DNA from 3 places in the Alteromonas nitratireducens genome. Region 3 is predicted to be linked to each of the others. Evidence: predicted binding sites of a transcription regulator. Region 3 holds the regulator's gene; each other region holds the start of a gene.

Region 1 (4,167 bases), on a different contig from region 3:
AGCGCCTGGCAGGGTGATGAGCTGGTTGGCATTGCCCGCAGTGTGACGGACTTTCATTACGCCTGTTACTTGTCTGACCTTGCGGTTGCATCATCACAGCAAAAAGGCGGTATCGGCCGAAAGCTGCTGGCATTAACACAGCAGCAGCTTGGTCCCCACTGTAAGCTGATTCTTATCTCTGCCCCTGACGCCAACCGCTATTATCCGGCGTTGGGCTTTACCCACAACGACCGGTGCTGGGTGATGAATCCGGAGCAGGTAATTGCTGCTGAGAAGCCGGCTTAGCCTGCCTTACCAGACAAAAAACAAAATCCGGTACCGTTATGCGCTATTGACCCCGCGGTGCCAACAGATTACCGTGAAGACTGTGATCTCCGCTGGGTAACCAGATGAAAAAAATCCACCTTACTGGTATTACTGTACCTTCTTACGCTGCCGGCAAAAGGGAGAGAGTCGCTCGCTGAATTAACCCTCTATACAGAAACCTTCCCGCCCTACAGTTTTCTGGATACCGGCGTGGTGCGCGGTATCAACGCCGATATTGTTACCAGAGCATGCGACATGGCAGGCATTACCTGTCATATGAATCTGGTGCCCTGGAATCGCGGCATGTCGGAAGCGTTAAAGTCTGCCAATGTCGGGCTGTTCTCCACATCCCGCATTGATGAAAGAGAAGCGGCGTTTCTGTGGGTTGGGCCCCTGGTCTCCAGTTATTCCTGTTTTTATCGCCTAAAAGACCGTGATGATATTCAGGTGACTGATGACATCACGTTGAAACAGTATACGATTGGGATCCAGCGAGGTGACATTTATCAGAACGTGCTCAACAACATGGGGCTGACCGAAGGTGTGCACTACCTCACTTACTCGCAGAAGCACCAGGATGCCCGGATGTTTTCGCTGCGAAAGCTGGATTTGATGATTGGCTCATCAATTACGCTGGCCTCCCAGCTGGCCAGCGTCAATCTTGGCCCGGAAGATGTCGTACCGGTGCTCGCTATCAATCATGATATGTTGCGGGGTAATTATCTGGCGCTGAATAAGCTTACCAGCCCGCAACTGGCGAATGCGCTGCAGCAGGCGATACGAACCATGAAAGAGGATGGTAGCGTCGATGCACTGGTCGCGCAGTACGCCGGGTACCGCCAGCAGATGTCAGAGGCGTTACCAGACCGGCTCCGTCAGTGTGTCACTGGCACAGCGAATTATTAACCTCTCCTGCCCGGCTAAGTGTTGCAAATAACCAACACTCTTCTCGTTGCGCTCGCGTTGTTTTATCACGGCGCAGCGCTGCTTAATTCGCCGAAATTTAAATAACCTACTGTTTTATAATAACTAATCTTTTATTTCTTGCTGACTCATAAAGTTGGAACGTCCTTTGCGATGTTGCTCTTATTTTCGGTTTGTAATGCAAAAGCCGACGAACCCGGAGCAATCGAATTCTATGAAGCAAGGCAAGACCAAACAGCCGTCAGCGAATCGTCCGTCTTCTGAAAGCCTGCTTATGCAGGCATACAGGCTGATATCCGGTTTAACCATTATTGGTATTACCGTTATCGCCGTACTTACGATTACGCTGGTGCTTAGCAGTGCGCGTGAGGTGAATGCCGCCGAGCCATTGCCACAGGGAGACAGCCCGTTGCTGAACGAGCTTATCGCAGAGGCACGCCAGTCTGCCGCACACGCCTATCAGGTAAACAAGGTAGCGATGGATGAATCTGTCCGGAATATGGATTATCAGCAGTACCGGGCTATCCGCTTTAATGCCGAGCATAGTCTGTGGCGCGGATCGTCGGCCTTCGAGGCGCAGTTTTTTCACCCCGGCTTTCTCTACAACCAACCGGTGTCCGTGTTCGATGTGTCCGCGACCGGTGAGCCACGTGCGATAACCTTCCAGCCCGACTGGTTCCGGTACGAAGACAGTGCGGCGCCGCTGGCTGCACTGGCGGGTAAGCAGCCGGGCTTTGCAGGATTTCGTCTGCACTACCCGATAAACCGCCAGGATTATAAAGACGAGTTCGCGGTGTTTTTAGGCGCGTCCTATTTCCGGCTGGTTGGTCAGGGGCAGGTTTACGGGTTGTCGGCCCGCGCACTGGCCATTGATACGGGTCTGTCCTCTGGTGAGGAGTTTCCTTATTTCACCGGCTTCTGGCTTAACCGGCATCATCAGGAAGACACGCTGACCGTGTATGCGCGCGTTGAAAGTCCGTCTGTGGCGGGAACCTACGCGTTTAACATTACCCCGGGCGCACCGACCAGGGTCAGCGTAAAAAGCTGGCTGTTTGCCCGTAAGACGGTGAAAAAACTGGGCGTTGCGCCTTTCACCAGCATGTTTCTGTATGGCGAGAATACGCCACGGCAGGTTCATGATTACCGGCCGGAAGTGCATGACAGTGACGGAGTCCTGATGCACACCGGCCAGGGTGAGTGGATCTGGCGCCCCCTCACCAATCCCGCCCGACTGCAAATTACCTCGCTGAGTGATGATAAGCCACAGGGCTTTGGCATGCTGCAGCGTGACCGCGAATGGCAGCATTATCTGGACGCGGAAGCGCATTATCACAAACGCCCGGGCTTGTGGGTAACACCCGAGGCAGGCTTTACATCTGGCCGGCTTGAGCTGGTGGAAATCCCTACTACATCAGAAACCAATGACAACATTGTCGCTTACTGGGTCCCGACGGCGCCGCTTGAGCAGGGGCAGGGCCGCTACTTTGCCTACACCCTGACAACCATGGGTGACTCCCCGGCAACACACCAGCAAGCGCGGGTCATGCATACCCGGTTTGGCGACACCGTGTTGCCCGGTGACAGCAAGGACGCTGCGACTGCGCAGCAGCGCGTTGTCGTTGACTATCGCCCGGCGGATGGCGTCGTGCTGCCCGATACTGCGCGTCCTGTTGTTCATGCGATGAACGGCACTATCAGCGAAGTCAGATTGTTTCCCGTCAATGACGGTAAGGCATGGCGGGTAACGTTCCTGTTTTCACGTGAAAACGAAGGGGCTGTCGATATGCGGCTGTTTATCGATAGCGAAGGTCAGCAACTAAGTGAGGTATGGAATTATGTCTACCAGGGTCTCTGAAACCAGTGAGCATGCTGCGTCGCTGGCGTTTATTGCGACACTGCCTGCGCTGCGGCTGATCGTTATGGCGCTGCTCGTCCTACCCAGCACGGGGCTGGCGGGATGGAGTCTGTATGAAATATTTGCGCCTAATGGCCTGACCGGACTGGAGATTGCACAGCTTGTGCCCGGTGTCATTCTGTTTGCCTGGCTTACGATGGCATTTTGGACTGCGGTGATTGGCTTTGTGCTGTCAGTAACTGAACGTGATCCGCTGAGTCTGCGTTCAAGACAACATGCCCCTGCGTCTGGCAACAAGCTGATGGCACGCTATGCGGTGGTTATGCCGGTCTACAATGAGGACACCCGTCGCATTATGGTCGGGTTTGAGGCCTGCGTTCGCGAACTGCTGGAAACGGAAGAGGGGCGTCAGTTCGATTTTTATATGCTCAGCGATACTCAGGACGTCGCACTCGCAGACGCCGAGCTGAAAGCCTGGCAACGGCTTACCCGCAGACTGTCCCGCCATGCCGATCAACTGTTTTATCGTCGCCGTGAGGTTAACAGTGAACGTAAAGTGGGCAACCTGAAAGATTTCTGCCAGCGCTTTGGCAGTCATTATGAAGCCATGATTGTGCTGGATGCTGACAGTATGATGTCGGCGGAGCGCATGCTCGACCTGGCGCGCCGGATTGAGCAAAACCCCGATACGGCGCTGATCCAGACGATTCCTATGCCTGTGCGCCAGCACACAGTGTTTGGTCGTTTTGTGCAGTTCGCATCGCGTTTATACAGCCCGATGCTGGCGACCGGGCTGTCGTTCTGGCAAACCGACAGCGCCAACTACTGGGGACATAACGCGATTGTCCGGATTGCCCCGTTTATGGCGTGCTGTGGGCTGCCGTCACTACCCGGCAAAGGCGCCTTTGGTGGAGACATACTCAGCCATGACTTTGTTGAGGCCGCCTTGCTCAGACGTGCTGGCTGGCAGGTATTCTTGTTGCTGGATACCGACGGCAGTTACGAAGAGGTGCCGGCGAATCTGGTCGATTATGCAGTGCGTGACCGTCGCTGGTTACAGGGTAATATTCAGCACCTGGGGC
Region 2 (4,167 bases), on a different contig from region 3:
CGCATCTGAGCCCAGCTCGGCTTTAACCTGGCTCAGCGCCTCACGCATATCTTTGCCAAAGAATCGTCTGATTTTCATTTCAACCTCTACTCACACCGGGCGTCAGATTATTGACCCACAGAACTGACTATTTTTATCTGTTTGTCGTCAGGAATTTCCTGATAGGACAGCACATGCAATCCAGCGACAGAATATTTAAGGAAGCGGGACAGTACCGGACGCAGCAGACCTGACGTCAGCAGTACTGCAGGTTCACCGGCCAGCTCCTGATTCTGACTCGCCTGCTGCAACGATTTCTGCAGCTTGTCAGCCAGTCCGGGTTCAATACCGGCGCCGTCTTCGCCCCCTGCCTGCAGTGACTGGTGCAACATTTGTTCCAACTCAGGCGCCAAGGTTATGACGGGTATCTCGGCGTTGCCTGCAGCGATTTCCTGCACAATCAGACGCTTAAGTGCAATTCGAACGGCAGACACCAGAACGTCAGGATCCTGACTGCGCGGGCCATATTCACTCAAGGTCTGCACAATCGTGCGCATATCGCGAATAGGCACCCCTTCAAACAGGAGTGTCTGCAGCACTTTCACCACCGTAGACAGTGGCAGAATATCGGGAATGAGGCCCTCAACCAGTTTCGGGTTGTGTTTGGCCAGCATGTCCAGCAGCTGTTGGGTTTCCTCATAACCCAGCAGTTGGTAGGCATTATTGGTCAGCAACTGGCTAAGGTGGGTAGCAACCACTGTCGCAGCATCAACAACCGTATACCCGAGCGTCTGCGCATGTTCACGTTTTCCGGGTTTGATCCACACCGCATCCAGACCAAACGCCGGATCTTTCGTAGCACGACCTTCCAGCTTGCCAAACACCTGGCCCGGATTGATCGCCAGTTCTTCGTCATGGCTGATTTGCGCATCACCAATGGTGACCCCGAGCATGGAAATCTCGTAGGCGTTAGGATCGAGATCGAGGTTGTCACGGATATGCACAGGCGGCACCAGAAACCCAAGTTCCTGAGAGAGTTTCTTACGAACCCCTTTAATACGGGTCAGCAACTCGCCTCCCTGTGACTTATCCACCAGCGGAATTAAGCGGTAACCCACTTCAAGCCCAATGGTGTCTACATGCTGCACATCATCCCAGCCCAGTTCTTTGATTTCCGGCGGGGTAAGTTCGTCTTTATTCACCTGTGCTGGCACCGGTGGCTGCGCCTCTGCCCGCTTTTGCTGAACGCCACGCCAGTAGGCATAGCCTGCCGCCATCGCTGAAAAGCTCAGGAAAGCCAGGTGAGGCATCCCCGGGACAATTCCCATCACAAACAGAACAGCCGCCGCAATATACAGTGCCTGCTGATTCCCCAGTTGGTTATTGATCTCTTTGCCCATTTCCTGGGTTTCGTTTTCACGGGTAACGATAATCGCGGTGGCTACCGACAGCAGCAGTGATGGGATCTGAGCAACCAGACCATCACCGATGGTAAGAATGGTGTAGACCTCAATTGCGTCACCAAACGCAAGATCATGCTGAATCATACCGATAAACAGGCCACCGATAATATTAATCAGCATGATGAACAGACCGGCAATCGCATCCCCTTTGACGAATTTTGACGCACCGTCCATTGAGCCGTAGAAGTCTGCCTCGGCAGTGATCTCCTCGCGCCGGGCGCGGGCCTGATCCTGATCGATATAGCCAGCGTTAAGGTCGGCATCAATGGCCATCTGCTTGCCTGGCATCGCATCCAGGGTAAAGCGCGCTCCGACTTCCGAAATACGACCGGCACCGGCAGTAACCACTTTAAAATTGATGATAAGCAGGATCGCAAAGACCACGATACCCACTGCATAATTGCCCCCGATGACCACCTCGCCGAAGGCTTCAATGACTTTCCCGGCCGCATCGCCACCTTCGTGCCCATAAAGCAGTACCACCCGCGTTGACGCCACATTCAGCGCCAGTCGCAATACCGTGGCAATCAGCAGCACCAGTGGAAAGATGCCAAAATCAATCGGGCGCTGGGTAAATACCGCGACCAGAATAATGACCAGTGACAGGGCAATATTAAAACTAAACAGGATATCCAGCAGAAATGGCGGCATCGGCAGGATGACCATTCCCATAATGGCCAGCAGCACAATGGGCGCACCGAGGCCGTTGGTAACGTGCTGAAACTGACTTTTATCAAATCGCTGAAGAACACCGGAAAGCTGCATGGTTTATTTTGTCTCTATCAGATTTTTGACGCTTTTACTGCTGTGACAGAGACATTACAAACACCGTGCCAGTTTGCTTTCACTGTGCAGGTAAGGAACGAAAGTAAGCAGAAAAGTGCGGGTATGGCAGGCCTCCCACTGATAGCAAAGCGCTATCACCTCAATTCATATTGAATATCAGTAAAATGACCGCAATATGACCCCGTCGGTCATTTATTCCCTGTAATTAAGGGGCTAGAATGCCGCCACCTACACTAAGATGCTCTCATCATGCTGGATATCGCGTTAGTCGGCATCGCCATCCTGGCGCTGCTTGGTGTTATTTTTGAAGAAGTACTGCACGTCAACAAAGCGAAAGTGACGCTGTTTTTCGGTACGCTCGCCTGGATCCTGCTTTTCATGGATGCCAGCCGTGGTCCCGCCATGGCCCACGTCAGTGAATCGCTGGAGCGAAACATCACAGAAATTTCGACACTGTGGCTGTTTCTGGTTGCAGCGATGACCTTTGTGGCCTATCTGAACCGGAAAGGACTGATAGAAAGTTTGCTGAATGTCATCATGCCACGCCAGATCAGTCTGAAAAAACTGCTGTTTATTACCGCCTTATTCAGTTTCTGTTTTTCATCGCTGGCTGACAACATTACCGCCACGCTGGTCTCCATTGCACTGGTACTCAGCCTCTCATTGCCGTTTAACCAGACCATGCGTTTTGCGGTTCTGGTGGTGTTTGCCGTTAACTCAGGGGGCGTCAGCCTGATCACGGGTGATGTCACCACCCTGATGATATTTCTGGAAGACAAGGTCACCATTACTCAGTTACTCTGGTTGTTGCTGCCGTCGTTTACCGGCGTGATGGTGCTTGCGCTGATGTTAAGTGTCGGACTCAAGGGACAGGTGAAAATCCTCAAAACCCGGCACGATATCCAGCCGGTTGACTATGTCATTGCGTTTACGTTTCTGTCGACGATCATCCTCACCCTGCTGGCCAACATCGTTTATGGTATTCCGCCGATGCTGAGTTTTCTGGCTGGTATGTCGGTGATGTTTCTGATTGCCACGTTTATGGGAGATGATGACCGCAATGATCCCATCCTCGACTACATCCGCTACATCGAGTTCGACACCCTGCTTTTCTTCCTCGGTGTACTGCTTCTGGTCGGCATGCTTGAGCATATCCATGCACTGAATGCGCTACTGAGCGTATACAACCTGTTCCCACCCGTGCTGGCCAATTATGTGATGGGTGTACTGTCGTCGATGATAGATAACGTCCCACTGACGGCTGCGCTGCTAAAGGCCAACATCAGCATGAGTACGTCTGAGTGGATGTCGCTGACCTATGCCGTGGGTGTGGGCGGTTCGCTGCTGATCATCGGTTCTGCCGCCGGCATTGTTGCGATGAGCAAGATCCAGGGCATGTCATTCGGACGTTACAGTAAATATGCGCTGCTGCTACTGATAGCGTACAGTTGTGGTTACGCTGCAGTGCTAATGGTATCGCAGCATCTGATGCCGCATTAACGCGATGCCATACAACCTGCCCTGCATTTGCGCAGGGCATTGGTTATCTGCGCAGCTCCGGTGGTATGGGCAAATCTTTCTTAAGCGGCTTCGGCCGTTGTCCTTTACCTGCTCTATAGGCTTTAAGCTGGTATACATAGGCCAGTACCTGTGCCACAGCCATAAATAGTTTCTGAGGAATTTCCTGGTCGACTTCGGTGGAGTAATAGATCGCCCGCGCGAGCATCGGAGACGGCAGCAGCGGCACGTCATTGGCCGTAGCAATTTTCCGGATGTGCATGGCCAGCTCATCGGTCCCTTTCGCCAGTAGTACAGGGGCTCTGTTGCCATTTTCATCGTATTTAATAGCCACCGAGTAATGGGTCGGGTTGGTTACGACCACATCCGCATTCGGCACTTCCTGCATCATACGGCGCGTTGCCGCCTGATACTGTAACCG
Region 3 (4,167 bases):
GTGATTTCCAGCAACGGATTTAAAGCCGATCTTCAGTCACAACAATATGAGCTCATTGATCATGTTCAAACGGTTTATTCTCCCGGCAATTAGTGTCGTTGTTCTGGCCGCTACCGGTGTCACACTTGCCGGTGAAAGCGACTTTAGCAAACCAATAAAAGTCGATTCCAAGTCGCAGTTTGTTGACGGCAAAAACAAAACATCCCTGTTTAAGGACGATGTCCGCATAACGCAGGGCACACTGGTTATCGATGCCGATGAGGTTGAGGTGATTGCGACCGAAGGAGATGGCAGAGAAGTCTTTGTCGCACGCGGCAATCCGGCCAGCTATTCACAAAAAATGGAGGACGGCACGCAGGTCAGAGCGACAGCGAGAGAGATCCGTTACGAGGTGATAAAACGCACGATTTCGCTGGAGGGCAATGCCGAGTTACAGCAGGATACCAGCATGGTTCAGGGCGACAAAATTACCTATGACATGGCCAAAGAGCAGTTGCTGGCCACGGGCAACAGCGATGGCCGCGTGACCACCGTATTCCGTCCCCAGGCGATAAAAAAGCTGACCCGCGATGACAAGAAAGACGGGGAAGATAAAAAAGACGACGACCAGAACCAGCAGAAGGACCAGCAATAATTATGGCAACCCTGACCGCACAAAGTCTGGCGAAATCGTATAAAGCCCGCCAGGTCGTCAGAGATGTGAGCCTGTCGGTGTCGACTGGCCAGATTGTGGGCTTACTGGGTCCGAACGGTGCAGGAAAAACCACAACATTTTACATGATTGTAGGTTTGGTTCCGCTTGATAAAGGCCAAATCCACATTGACGACGAAGTACTCACCCACCTTCCCATGCACGAGCGTGCCCGACTCGGTATAGGCTATTTACCGCAGGAAGCGTCTATTTTCAGAAAGCTGACGGTGCTCGAAAACATTATGGCAATCCTCCAGACCCGCAAGGATTTGGATAAAAACGGACAGGAAGCTGAGGCGGATGCGCTGCTGGATGAGTTCAATATCAATCATATTCGTAACAGCACGGGGATGAGCCTGTCAGGCGGTGAACGTCGCCGGGTAGAAATAGCCAGAGCGCTGGCCGCCAACCCGAAATTTATTTTGCTGGACGAGCCATTTGCGGGTGTTGATCCCATCTCCGTTAATGATATAAAGAAGATCATCCAGCACCTGCGGGACAGGGGTATCGGTATCCTAATCACCGATCACAACGTCAGGGAAACGCTGGATGTCTGTGAGAAAGCCTACATTGTGAGTCACGGAGAGCTAATCGCACAGGGCACCGCCGAAGAGGTACTGAGTAATCAACAGGTCAGGGATGTATACCTTGGCGAACAATTCAGGCTATAGTTAAGTTGTCAGATGTCATCGTGCCACGGCATAACAGAGACACAATCACGAGCATTACTTATAAGACGTAGATGAAACCATCTTTACAATTAAAATTCAGTCAACAGCTCACAATGACACCGCAATTGCAGCAAGCAATCCGTTTGCTGCAGTTGTCTACGCTCGACCTTCAGCAGGAAATTCAGGAAGCGCTGGATGCGAACCCGCTACTTGAGGTTGACGAAGGTCAGGACAATGACCTGCCCGAAAAAAACAATATCGACAATGACGATCATCAGGAGACTGTCTCGGCCAGCAGTGACAGCATAGAAGCCGGAGATGCGTTAGAGAAAAACGACCTGCCTGATGAGCTTCCCATTGACAGTACGTGGGACGAATATTATTCCGCGTCATCTGCCCCTGCCCCTGGCCCCTCAAGTGACGATGACCAGGTTTTTCAGGGTGAAACCACAGAAAACATTCAGGATCATCTGCTCTGGCAGATGCGTCTGACGCCGTTTTCCGACACCGACCGTGCCATTGCCACGGCAATCATAGATTCGATTGACGAATCCGGTTACCTGACGGTGCCACTTGATGACATTCTGGCCAGTGTTAACTCAGATGAAACCGAAGAGCCGGTAGAGATGGACGAGGTCGAGTGTGTGCTTAAACGCATTCAGTTATTCGACCCGATTGGCTCCGGTTCGCGTACCCCGCAGGAATGCCTGCTGGTTCAGCTAAGACAGTTTTCAGAGGATACTCCCTGGCTGGCTGAAGCCCGCATGCTGATTGAAGAATACAGTGATCTGCTTGGCAGCAAGGACTACCGCACGCTGATGCGCAAATCCCGTCTGAAGGAAGATCAGTTACGTGAAGCCATGCGGTTATTACAGACGCTTAACCCACGGCCTGGCAGTGCCCTGGTTACCAAAGATCCGGAGTACGTGATTCCGGATGTGTCGGTGGTGAAGAAAAATGGTCGCTGGATTGTTGAGCTTAACCCCGACAGTCTGCCTAAACTGAGTATTAACCAGCAATATGCGGCCATGAGCCGGAATGCGCGTAACAGCAGCGATTCCCAGTTTATTCGCTCGCACATGCAGGAAGCTAAATGGTTCATTAAGAGCCTGGAGTCACGCAACGAAACGCTGTTGAAAGTGGCTAACTGTATTGTGCAGCAACAAATGGGCTTTTTTGAACATGGTCCGGAAATGATGAAACCAATGGTGCTGAATGATGTCGCAGAAATGGTAGATATGCACGAATCGACCATCTCGCGGGTGACCACGCAAAAATACATGCATACACCGCGGGGTATTTTTGAGCTGAAATACTTTTTCTCCAGTCACGTGGCAACAGAGTCAGGTGGCGAGTGTTCCTCAACCGCGATTCGCGCATTGATCAAAAAACTGGTTGCGGCTGAAAAGCCCAGTAAACCACTTAGTGACAGCAAGATTGCTCAATTGTTGGCCGAGCAGGGAATTATGGTTGCCCGGCGGACAATAGCAAAATACCGGGAATCGCTTGCGATCCCCCCGTCTAACCAACGTAAGAGCCTTATTTAGGGGCTCACAAAGATAAGGAAGACGAAATATGCAAATCAACCTTACCGGTCATCATGTCGAAATCACCGACTCTTTGCGTAATTATGTCGATACTAAGTTCAGCAAGCTGGAGCGCCACTTCGATCATATTTCCAACGTTCACGTCATTCTTAATGTAGAAAAGCTGTCTCAAAAAGCCGAAGCGACGGTTCACCTCAGCGGTGCTGAAGTGTTTGCGTCTTCAGAAGATACCGATATGTATGCAGCTATCGACAGTATGGTTGATAAGCTCGACAGGCAGGTTATTAAACACAAGGAAAAGATGAAGAAGCATTAATTCATTGCGTTTATGGATATTCAAGCCTTAGTCAGCCTGGACCGCACCGAATGTGCGGTCCAGTGCAACAGTAAAAAACGAATTCTTGAGATTATCAGCAACATTGCTGCCAAAAATAATCCCGAGATTGATCAGGCCGCCGTACTGACCAGTCTGCTCTCGCGTGAGCGTATGGGCAGCACCGGGATTGGCAATGGCATCGCCCTGCCCCATGGCAGACTCCCCGGCCTGGAAAAAGTTATCGCCATTGTGGTGACCAGTTCTCCGGCCATCGACTTTGACGCCATTGATAACCAGCCGGTGGATATCTTTTTTACCCTGCTGGTACCTGAAGATCAGACTGAGGGTCACCTGCAGACACTGGCTACGGTAGCCAGTAAACTCAACGACAAAGAAACCGTAAAAGCCATCCGTCGCGCCAGTACCAGTGACGACATTATCACTGCATTGCAGTGAACGGCATCACAACCCAGGGAGCGAATCGTGAAGCTTATTATTATCAGTGGCCGGTCAGGGTCCGGTAAATCCGTCGCACTTCGCGCGCTCGAGGACCTCGGCTACTACTGCGTCGACAACATTCCGGTTAACCTGCTGCCTACGCTGACCCACACCGTCGTCGATGAATACGACCAGGTTGCGGTGAGCATTGACGTTCGTAACCTGCCGAAAGATCCGAACGAGCTGGTAGAGATTCTCGACTACCTGCCCTCCTCCTGGACCATGACCGTGGTGTATATCGATGCCAGTGACGACGTTCTGGTGAAGCGCTTCAGTGAGACCCGCCGTCTCCACCCGTTATCCAAGCAGAACATCTCGCTTGCAGAAGCAATAAAGGCCGAATCGGTGCTGCTGGCGCCGGTTGCCGAGCGCGCAGATTTATATATTGATACAGACAAGCTTTCAGTGCATCAGCTTGCCGAACTGATTCGGGAACGTATTCTG

What was found. The regulator sigma-54, encoded in region 3, starts transcription at its own class of promoters, with help from an activator protein. The targets are predictions, from matches to a motif close to GTTGGCACGNNNNTNGNNT.
Region 1: AB1N33_RS06310 (OpgD/OpgG family glucan biosynthesis protein) is a predicted target of sigma-54. The motif match lies at 1,366-1,384, and genes of this name have one in related genera.
Region 2: flhA (flagellar biosynthesis protein FlhA) is a predicted target of sigma-54. The motif match lies at 2,262-2,280, and genes of this name have one in related genera.

What each region holds. Positions count from the first base shown of each region.
Region 1 covers NZ_JBFNPK010000005.1:63,580-67,746, reverse strand. Annotated here, with positions in the region: gene AB1N33_RS06320 (GNAT family N-acetyltransferase) at 1-285, shown strand, start outside; gene AB1N33_RS06315 (substrate-binding periplasmic protein) at 409-1,212, shown strand; gene AB1N33_RS06310 (OpgD/OpgG family glucan biosynthesis protein) at 1,445-3,085, shown strand; gene mdoH (glucans biosynthesis glucosyltransferase MdoH) at 3,066-4,167, shown strand, end outside.
Region 2 covers NZ_JBFNPK010000004.1:54,471-58,637, forward strand. Annotated here, with positions in the region: gene flhF (flagellar biosynthesis GTPase FlhF) at 1-78, opposite strand, end outside; gene flhA (flagellar biosynthesis protein FlhA) at 108-2,207, opposite strand; gene nhaD (sodium:proton antiporter NhaD) at 2,478-3,728, shown strand; gene flhB (flagellar biosynthesis protein FlhB) at 3,772-4,167, opposite strand, start outside.
Region 3 covers NZ_JBFNPK010000015.1:37,620-41,786, reverse strand. Annotated here, with positions in the region: gene lptC (LPS export ABC transporter periplasmic protein LptC) at 1-93, shown strand, start outside; gene lptA (lipopolysaccharide transport periplasmic protein LptA) at 47-634, shown strand; gene lptB (LPS export ABC transporter ATP-binding protein) at 637-1,362, shown strand; gene AB1N33_RS12890 (RNA polymerase factor sigma-54) at 1,434-2,909, shown strand; gene hpf (ribosome hibernation promoting factor) at 2,938-3,225, shown strand; gene ptsN (PTS IIA-like nitrogen regulatory protein PtsN) at 3,238-3,681, shown strand; gene rapZ (RNase adapter RapZ) at 3,709-4,167, shown strand, end outside.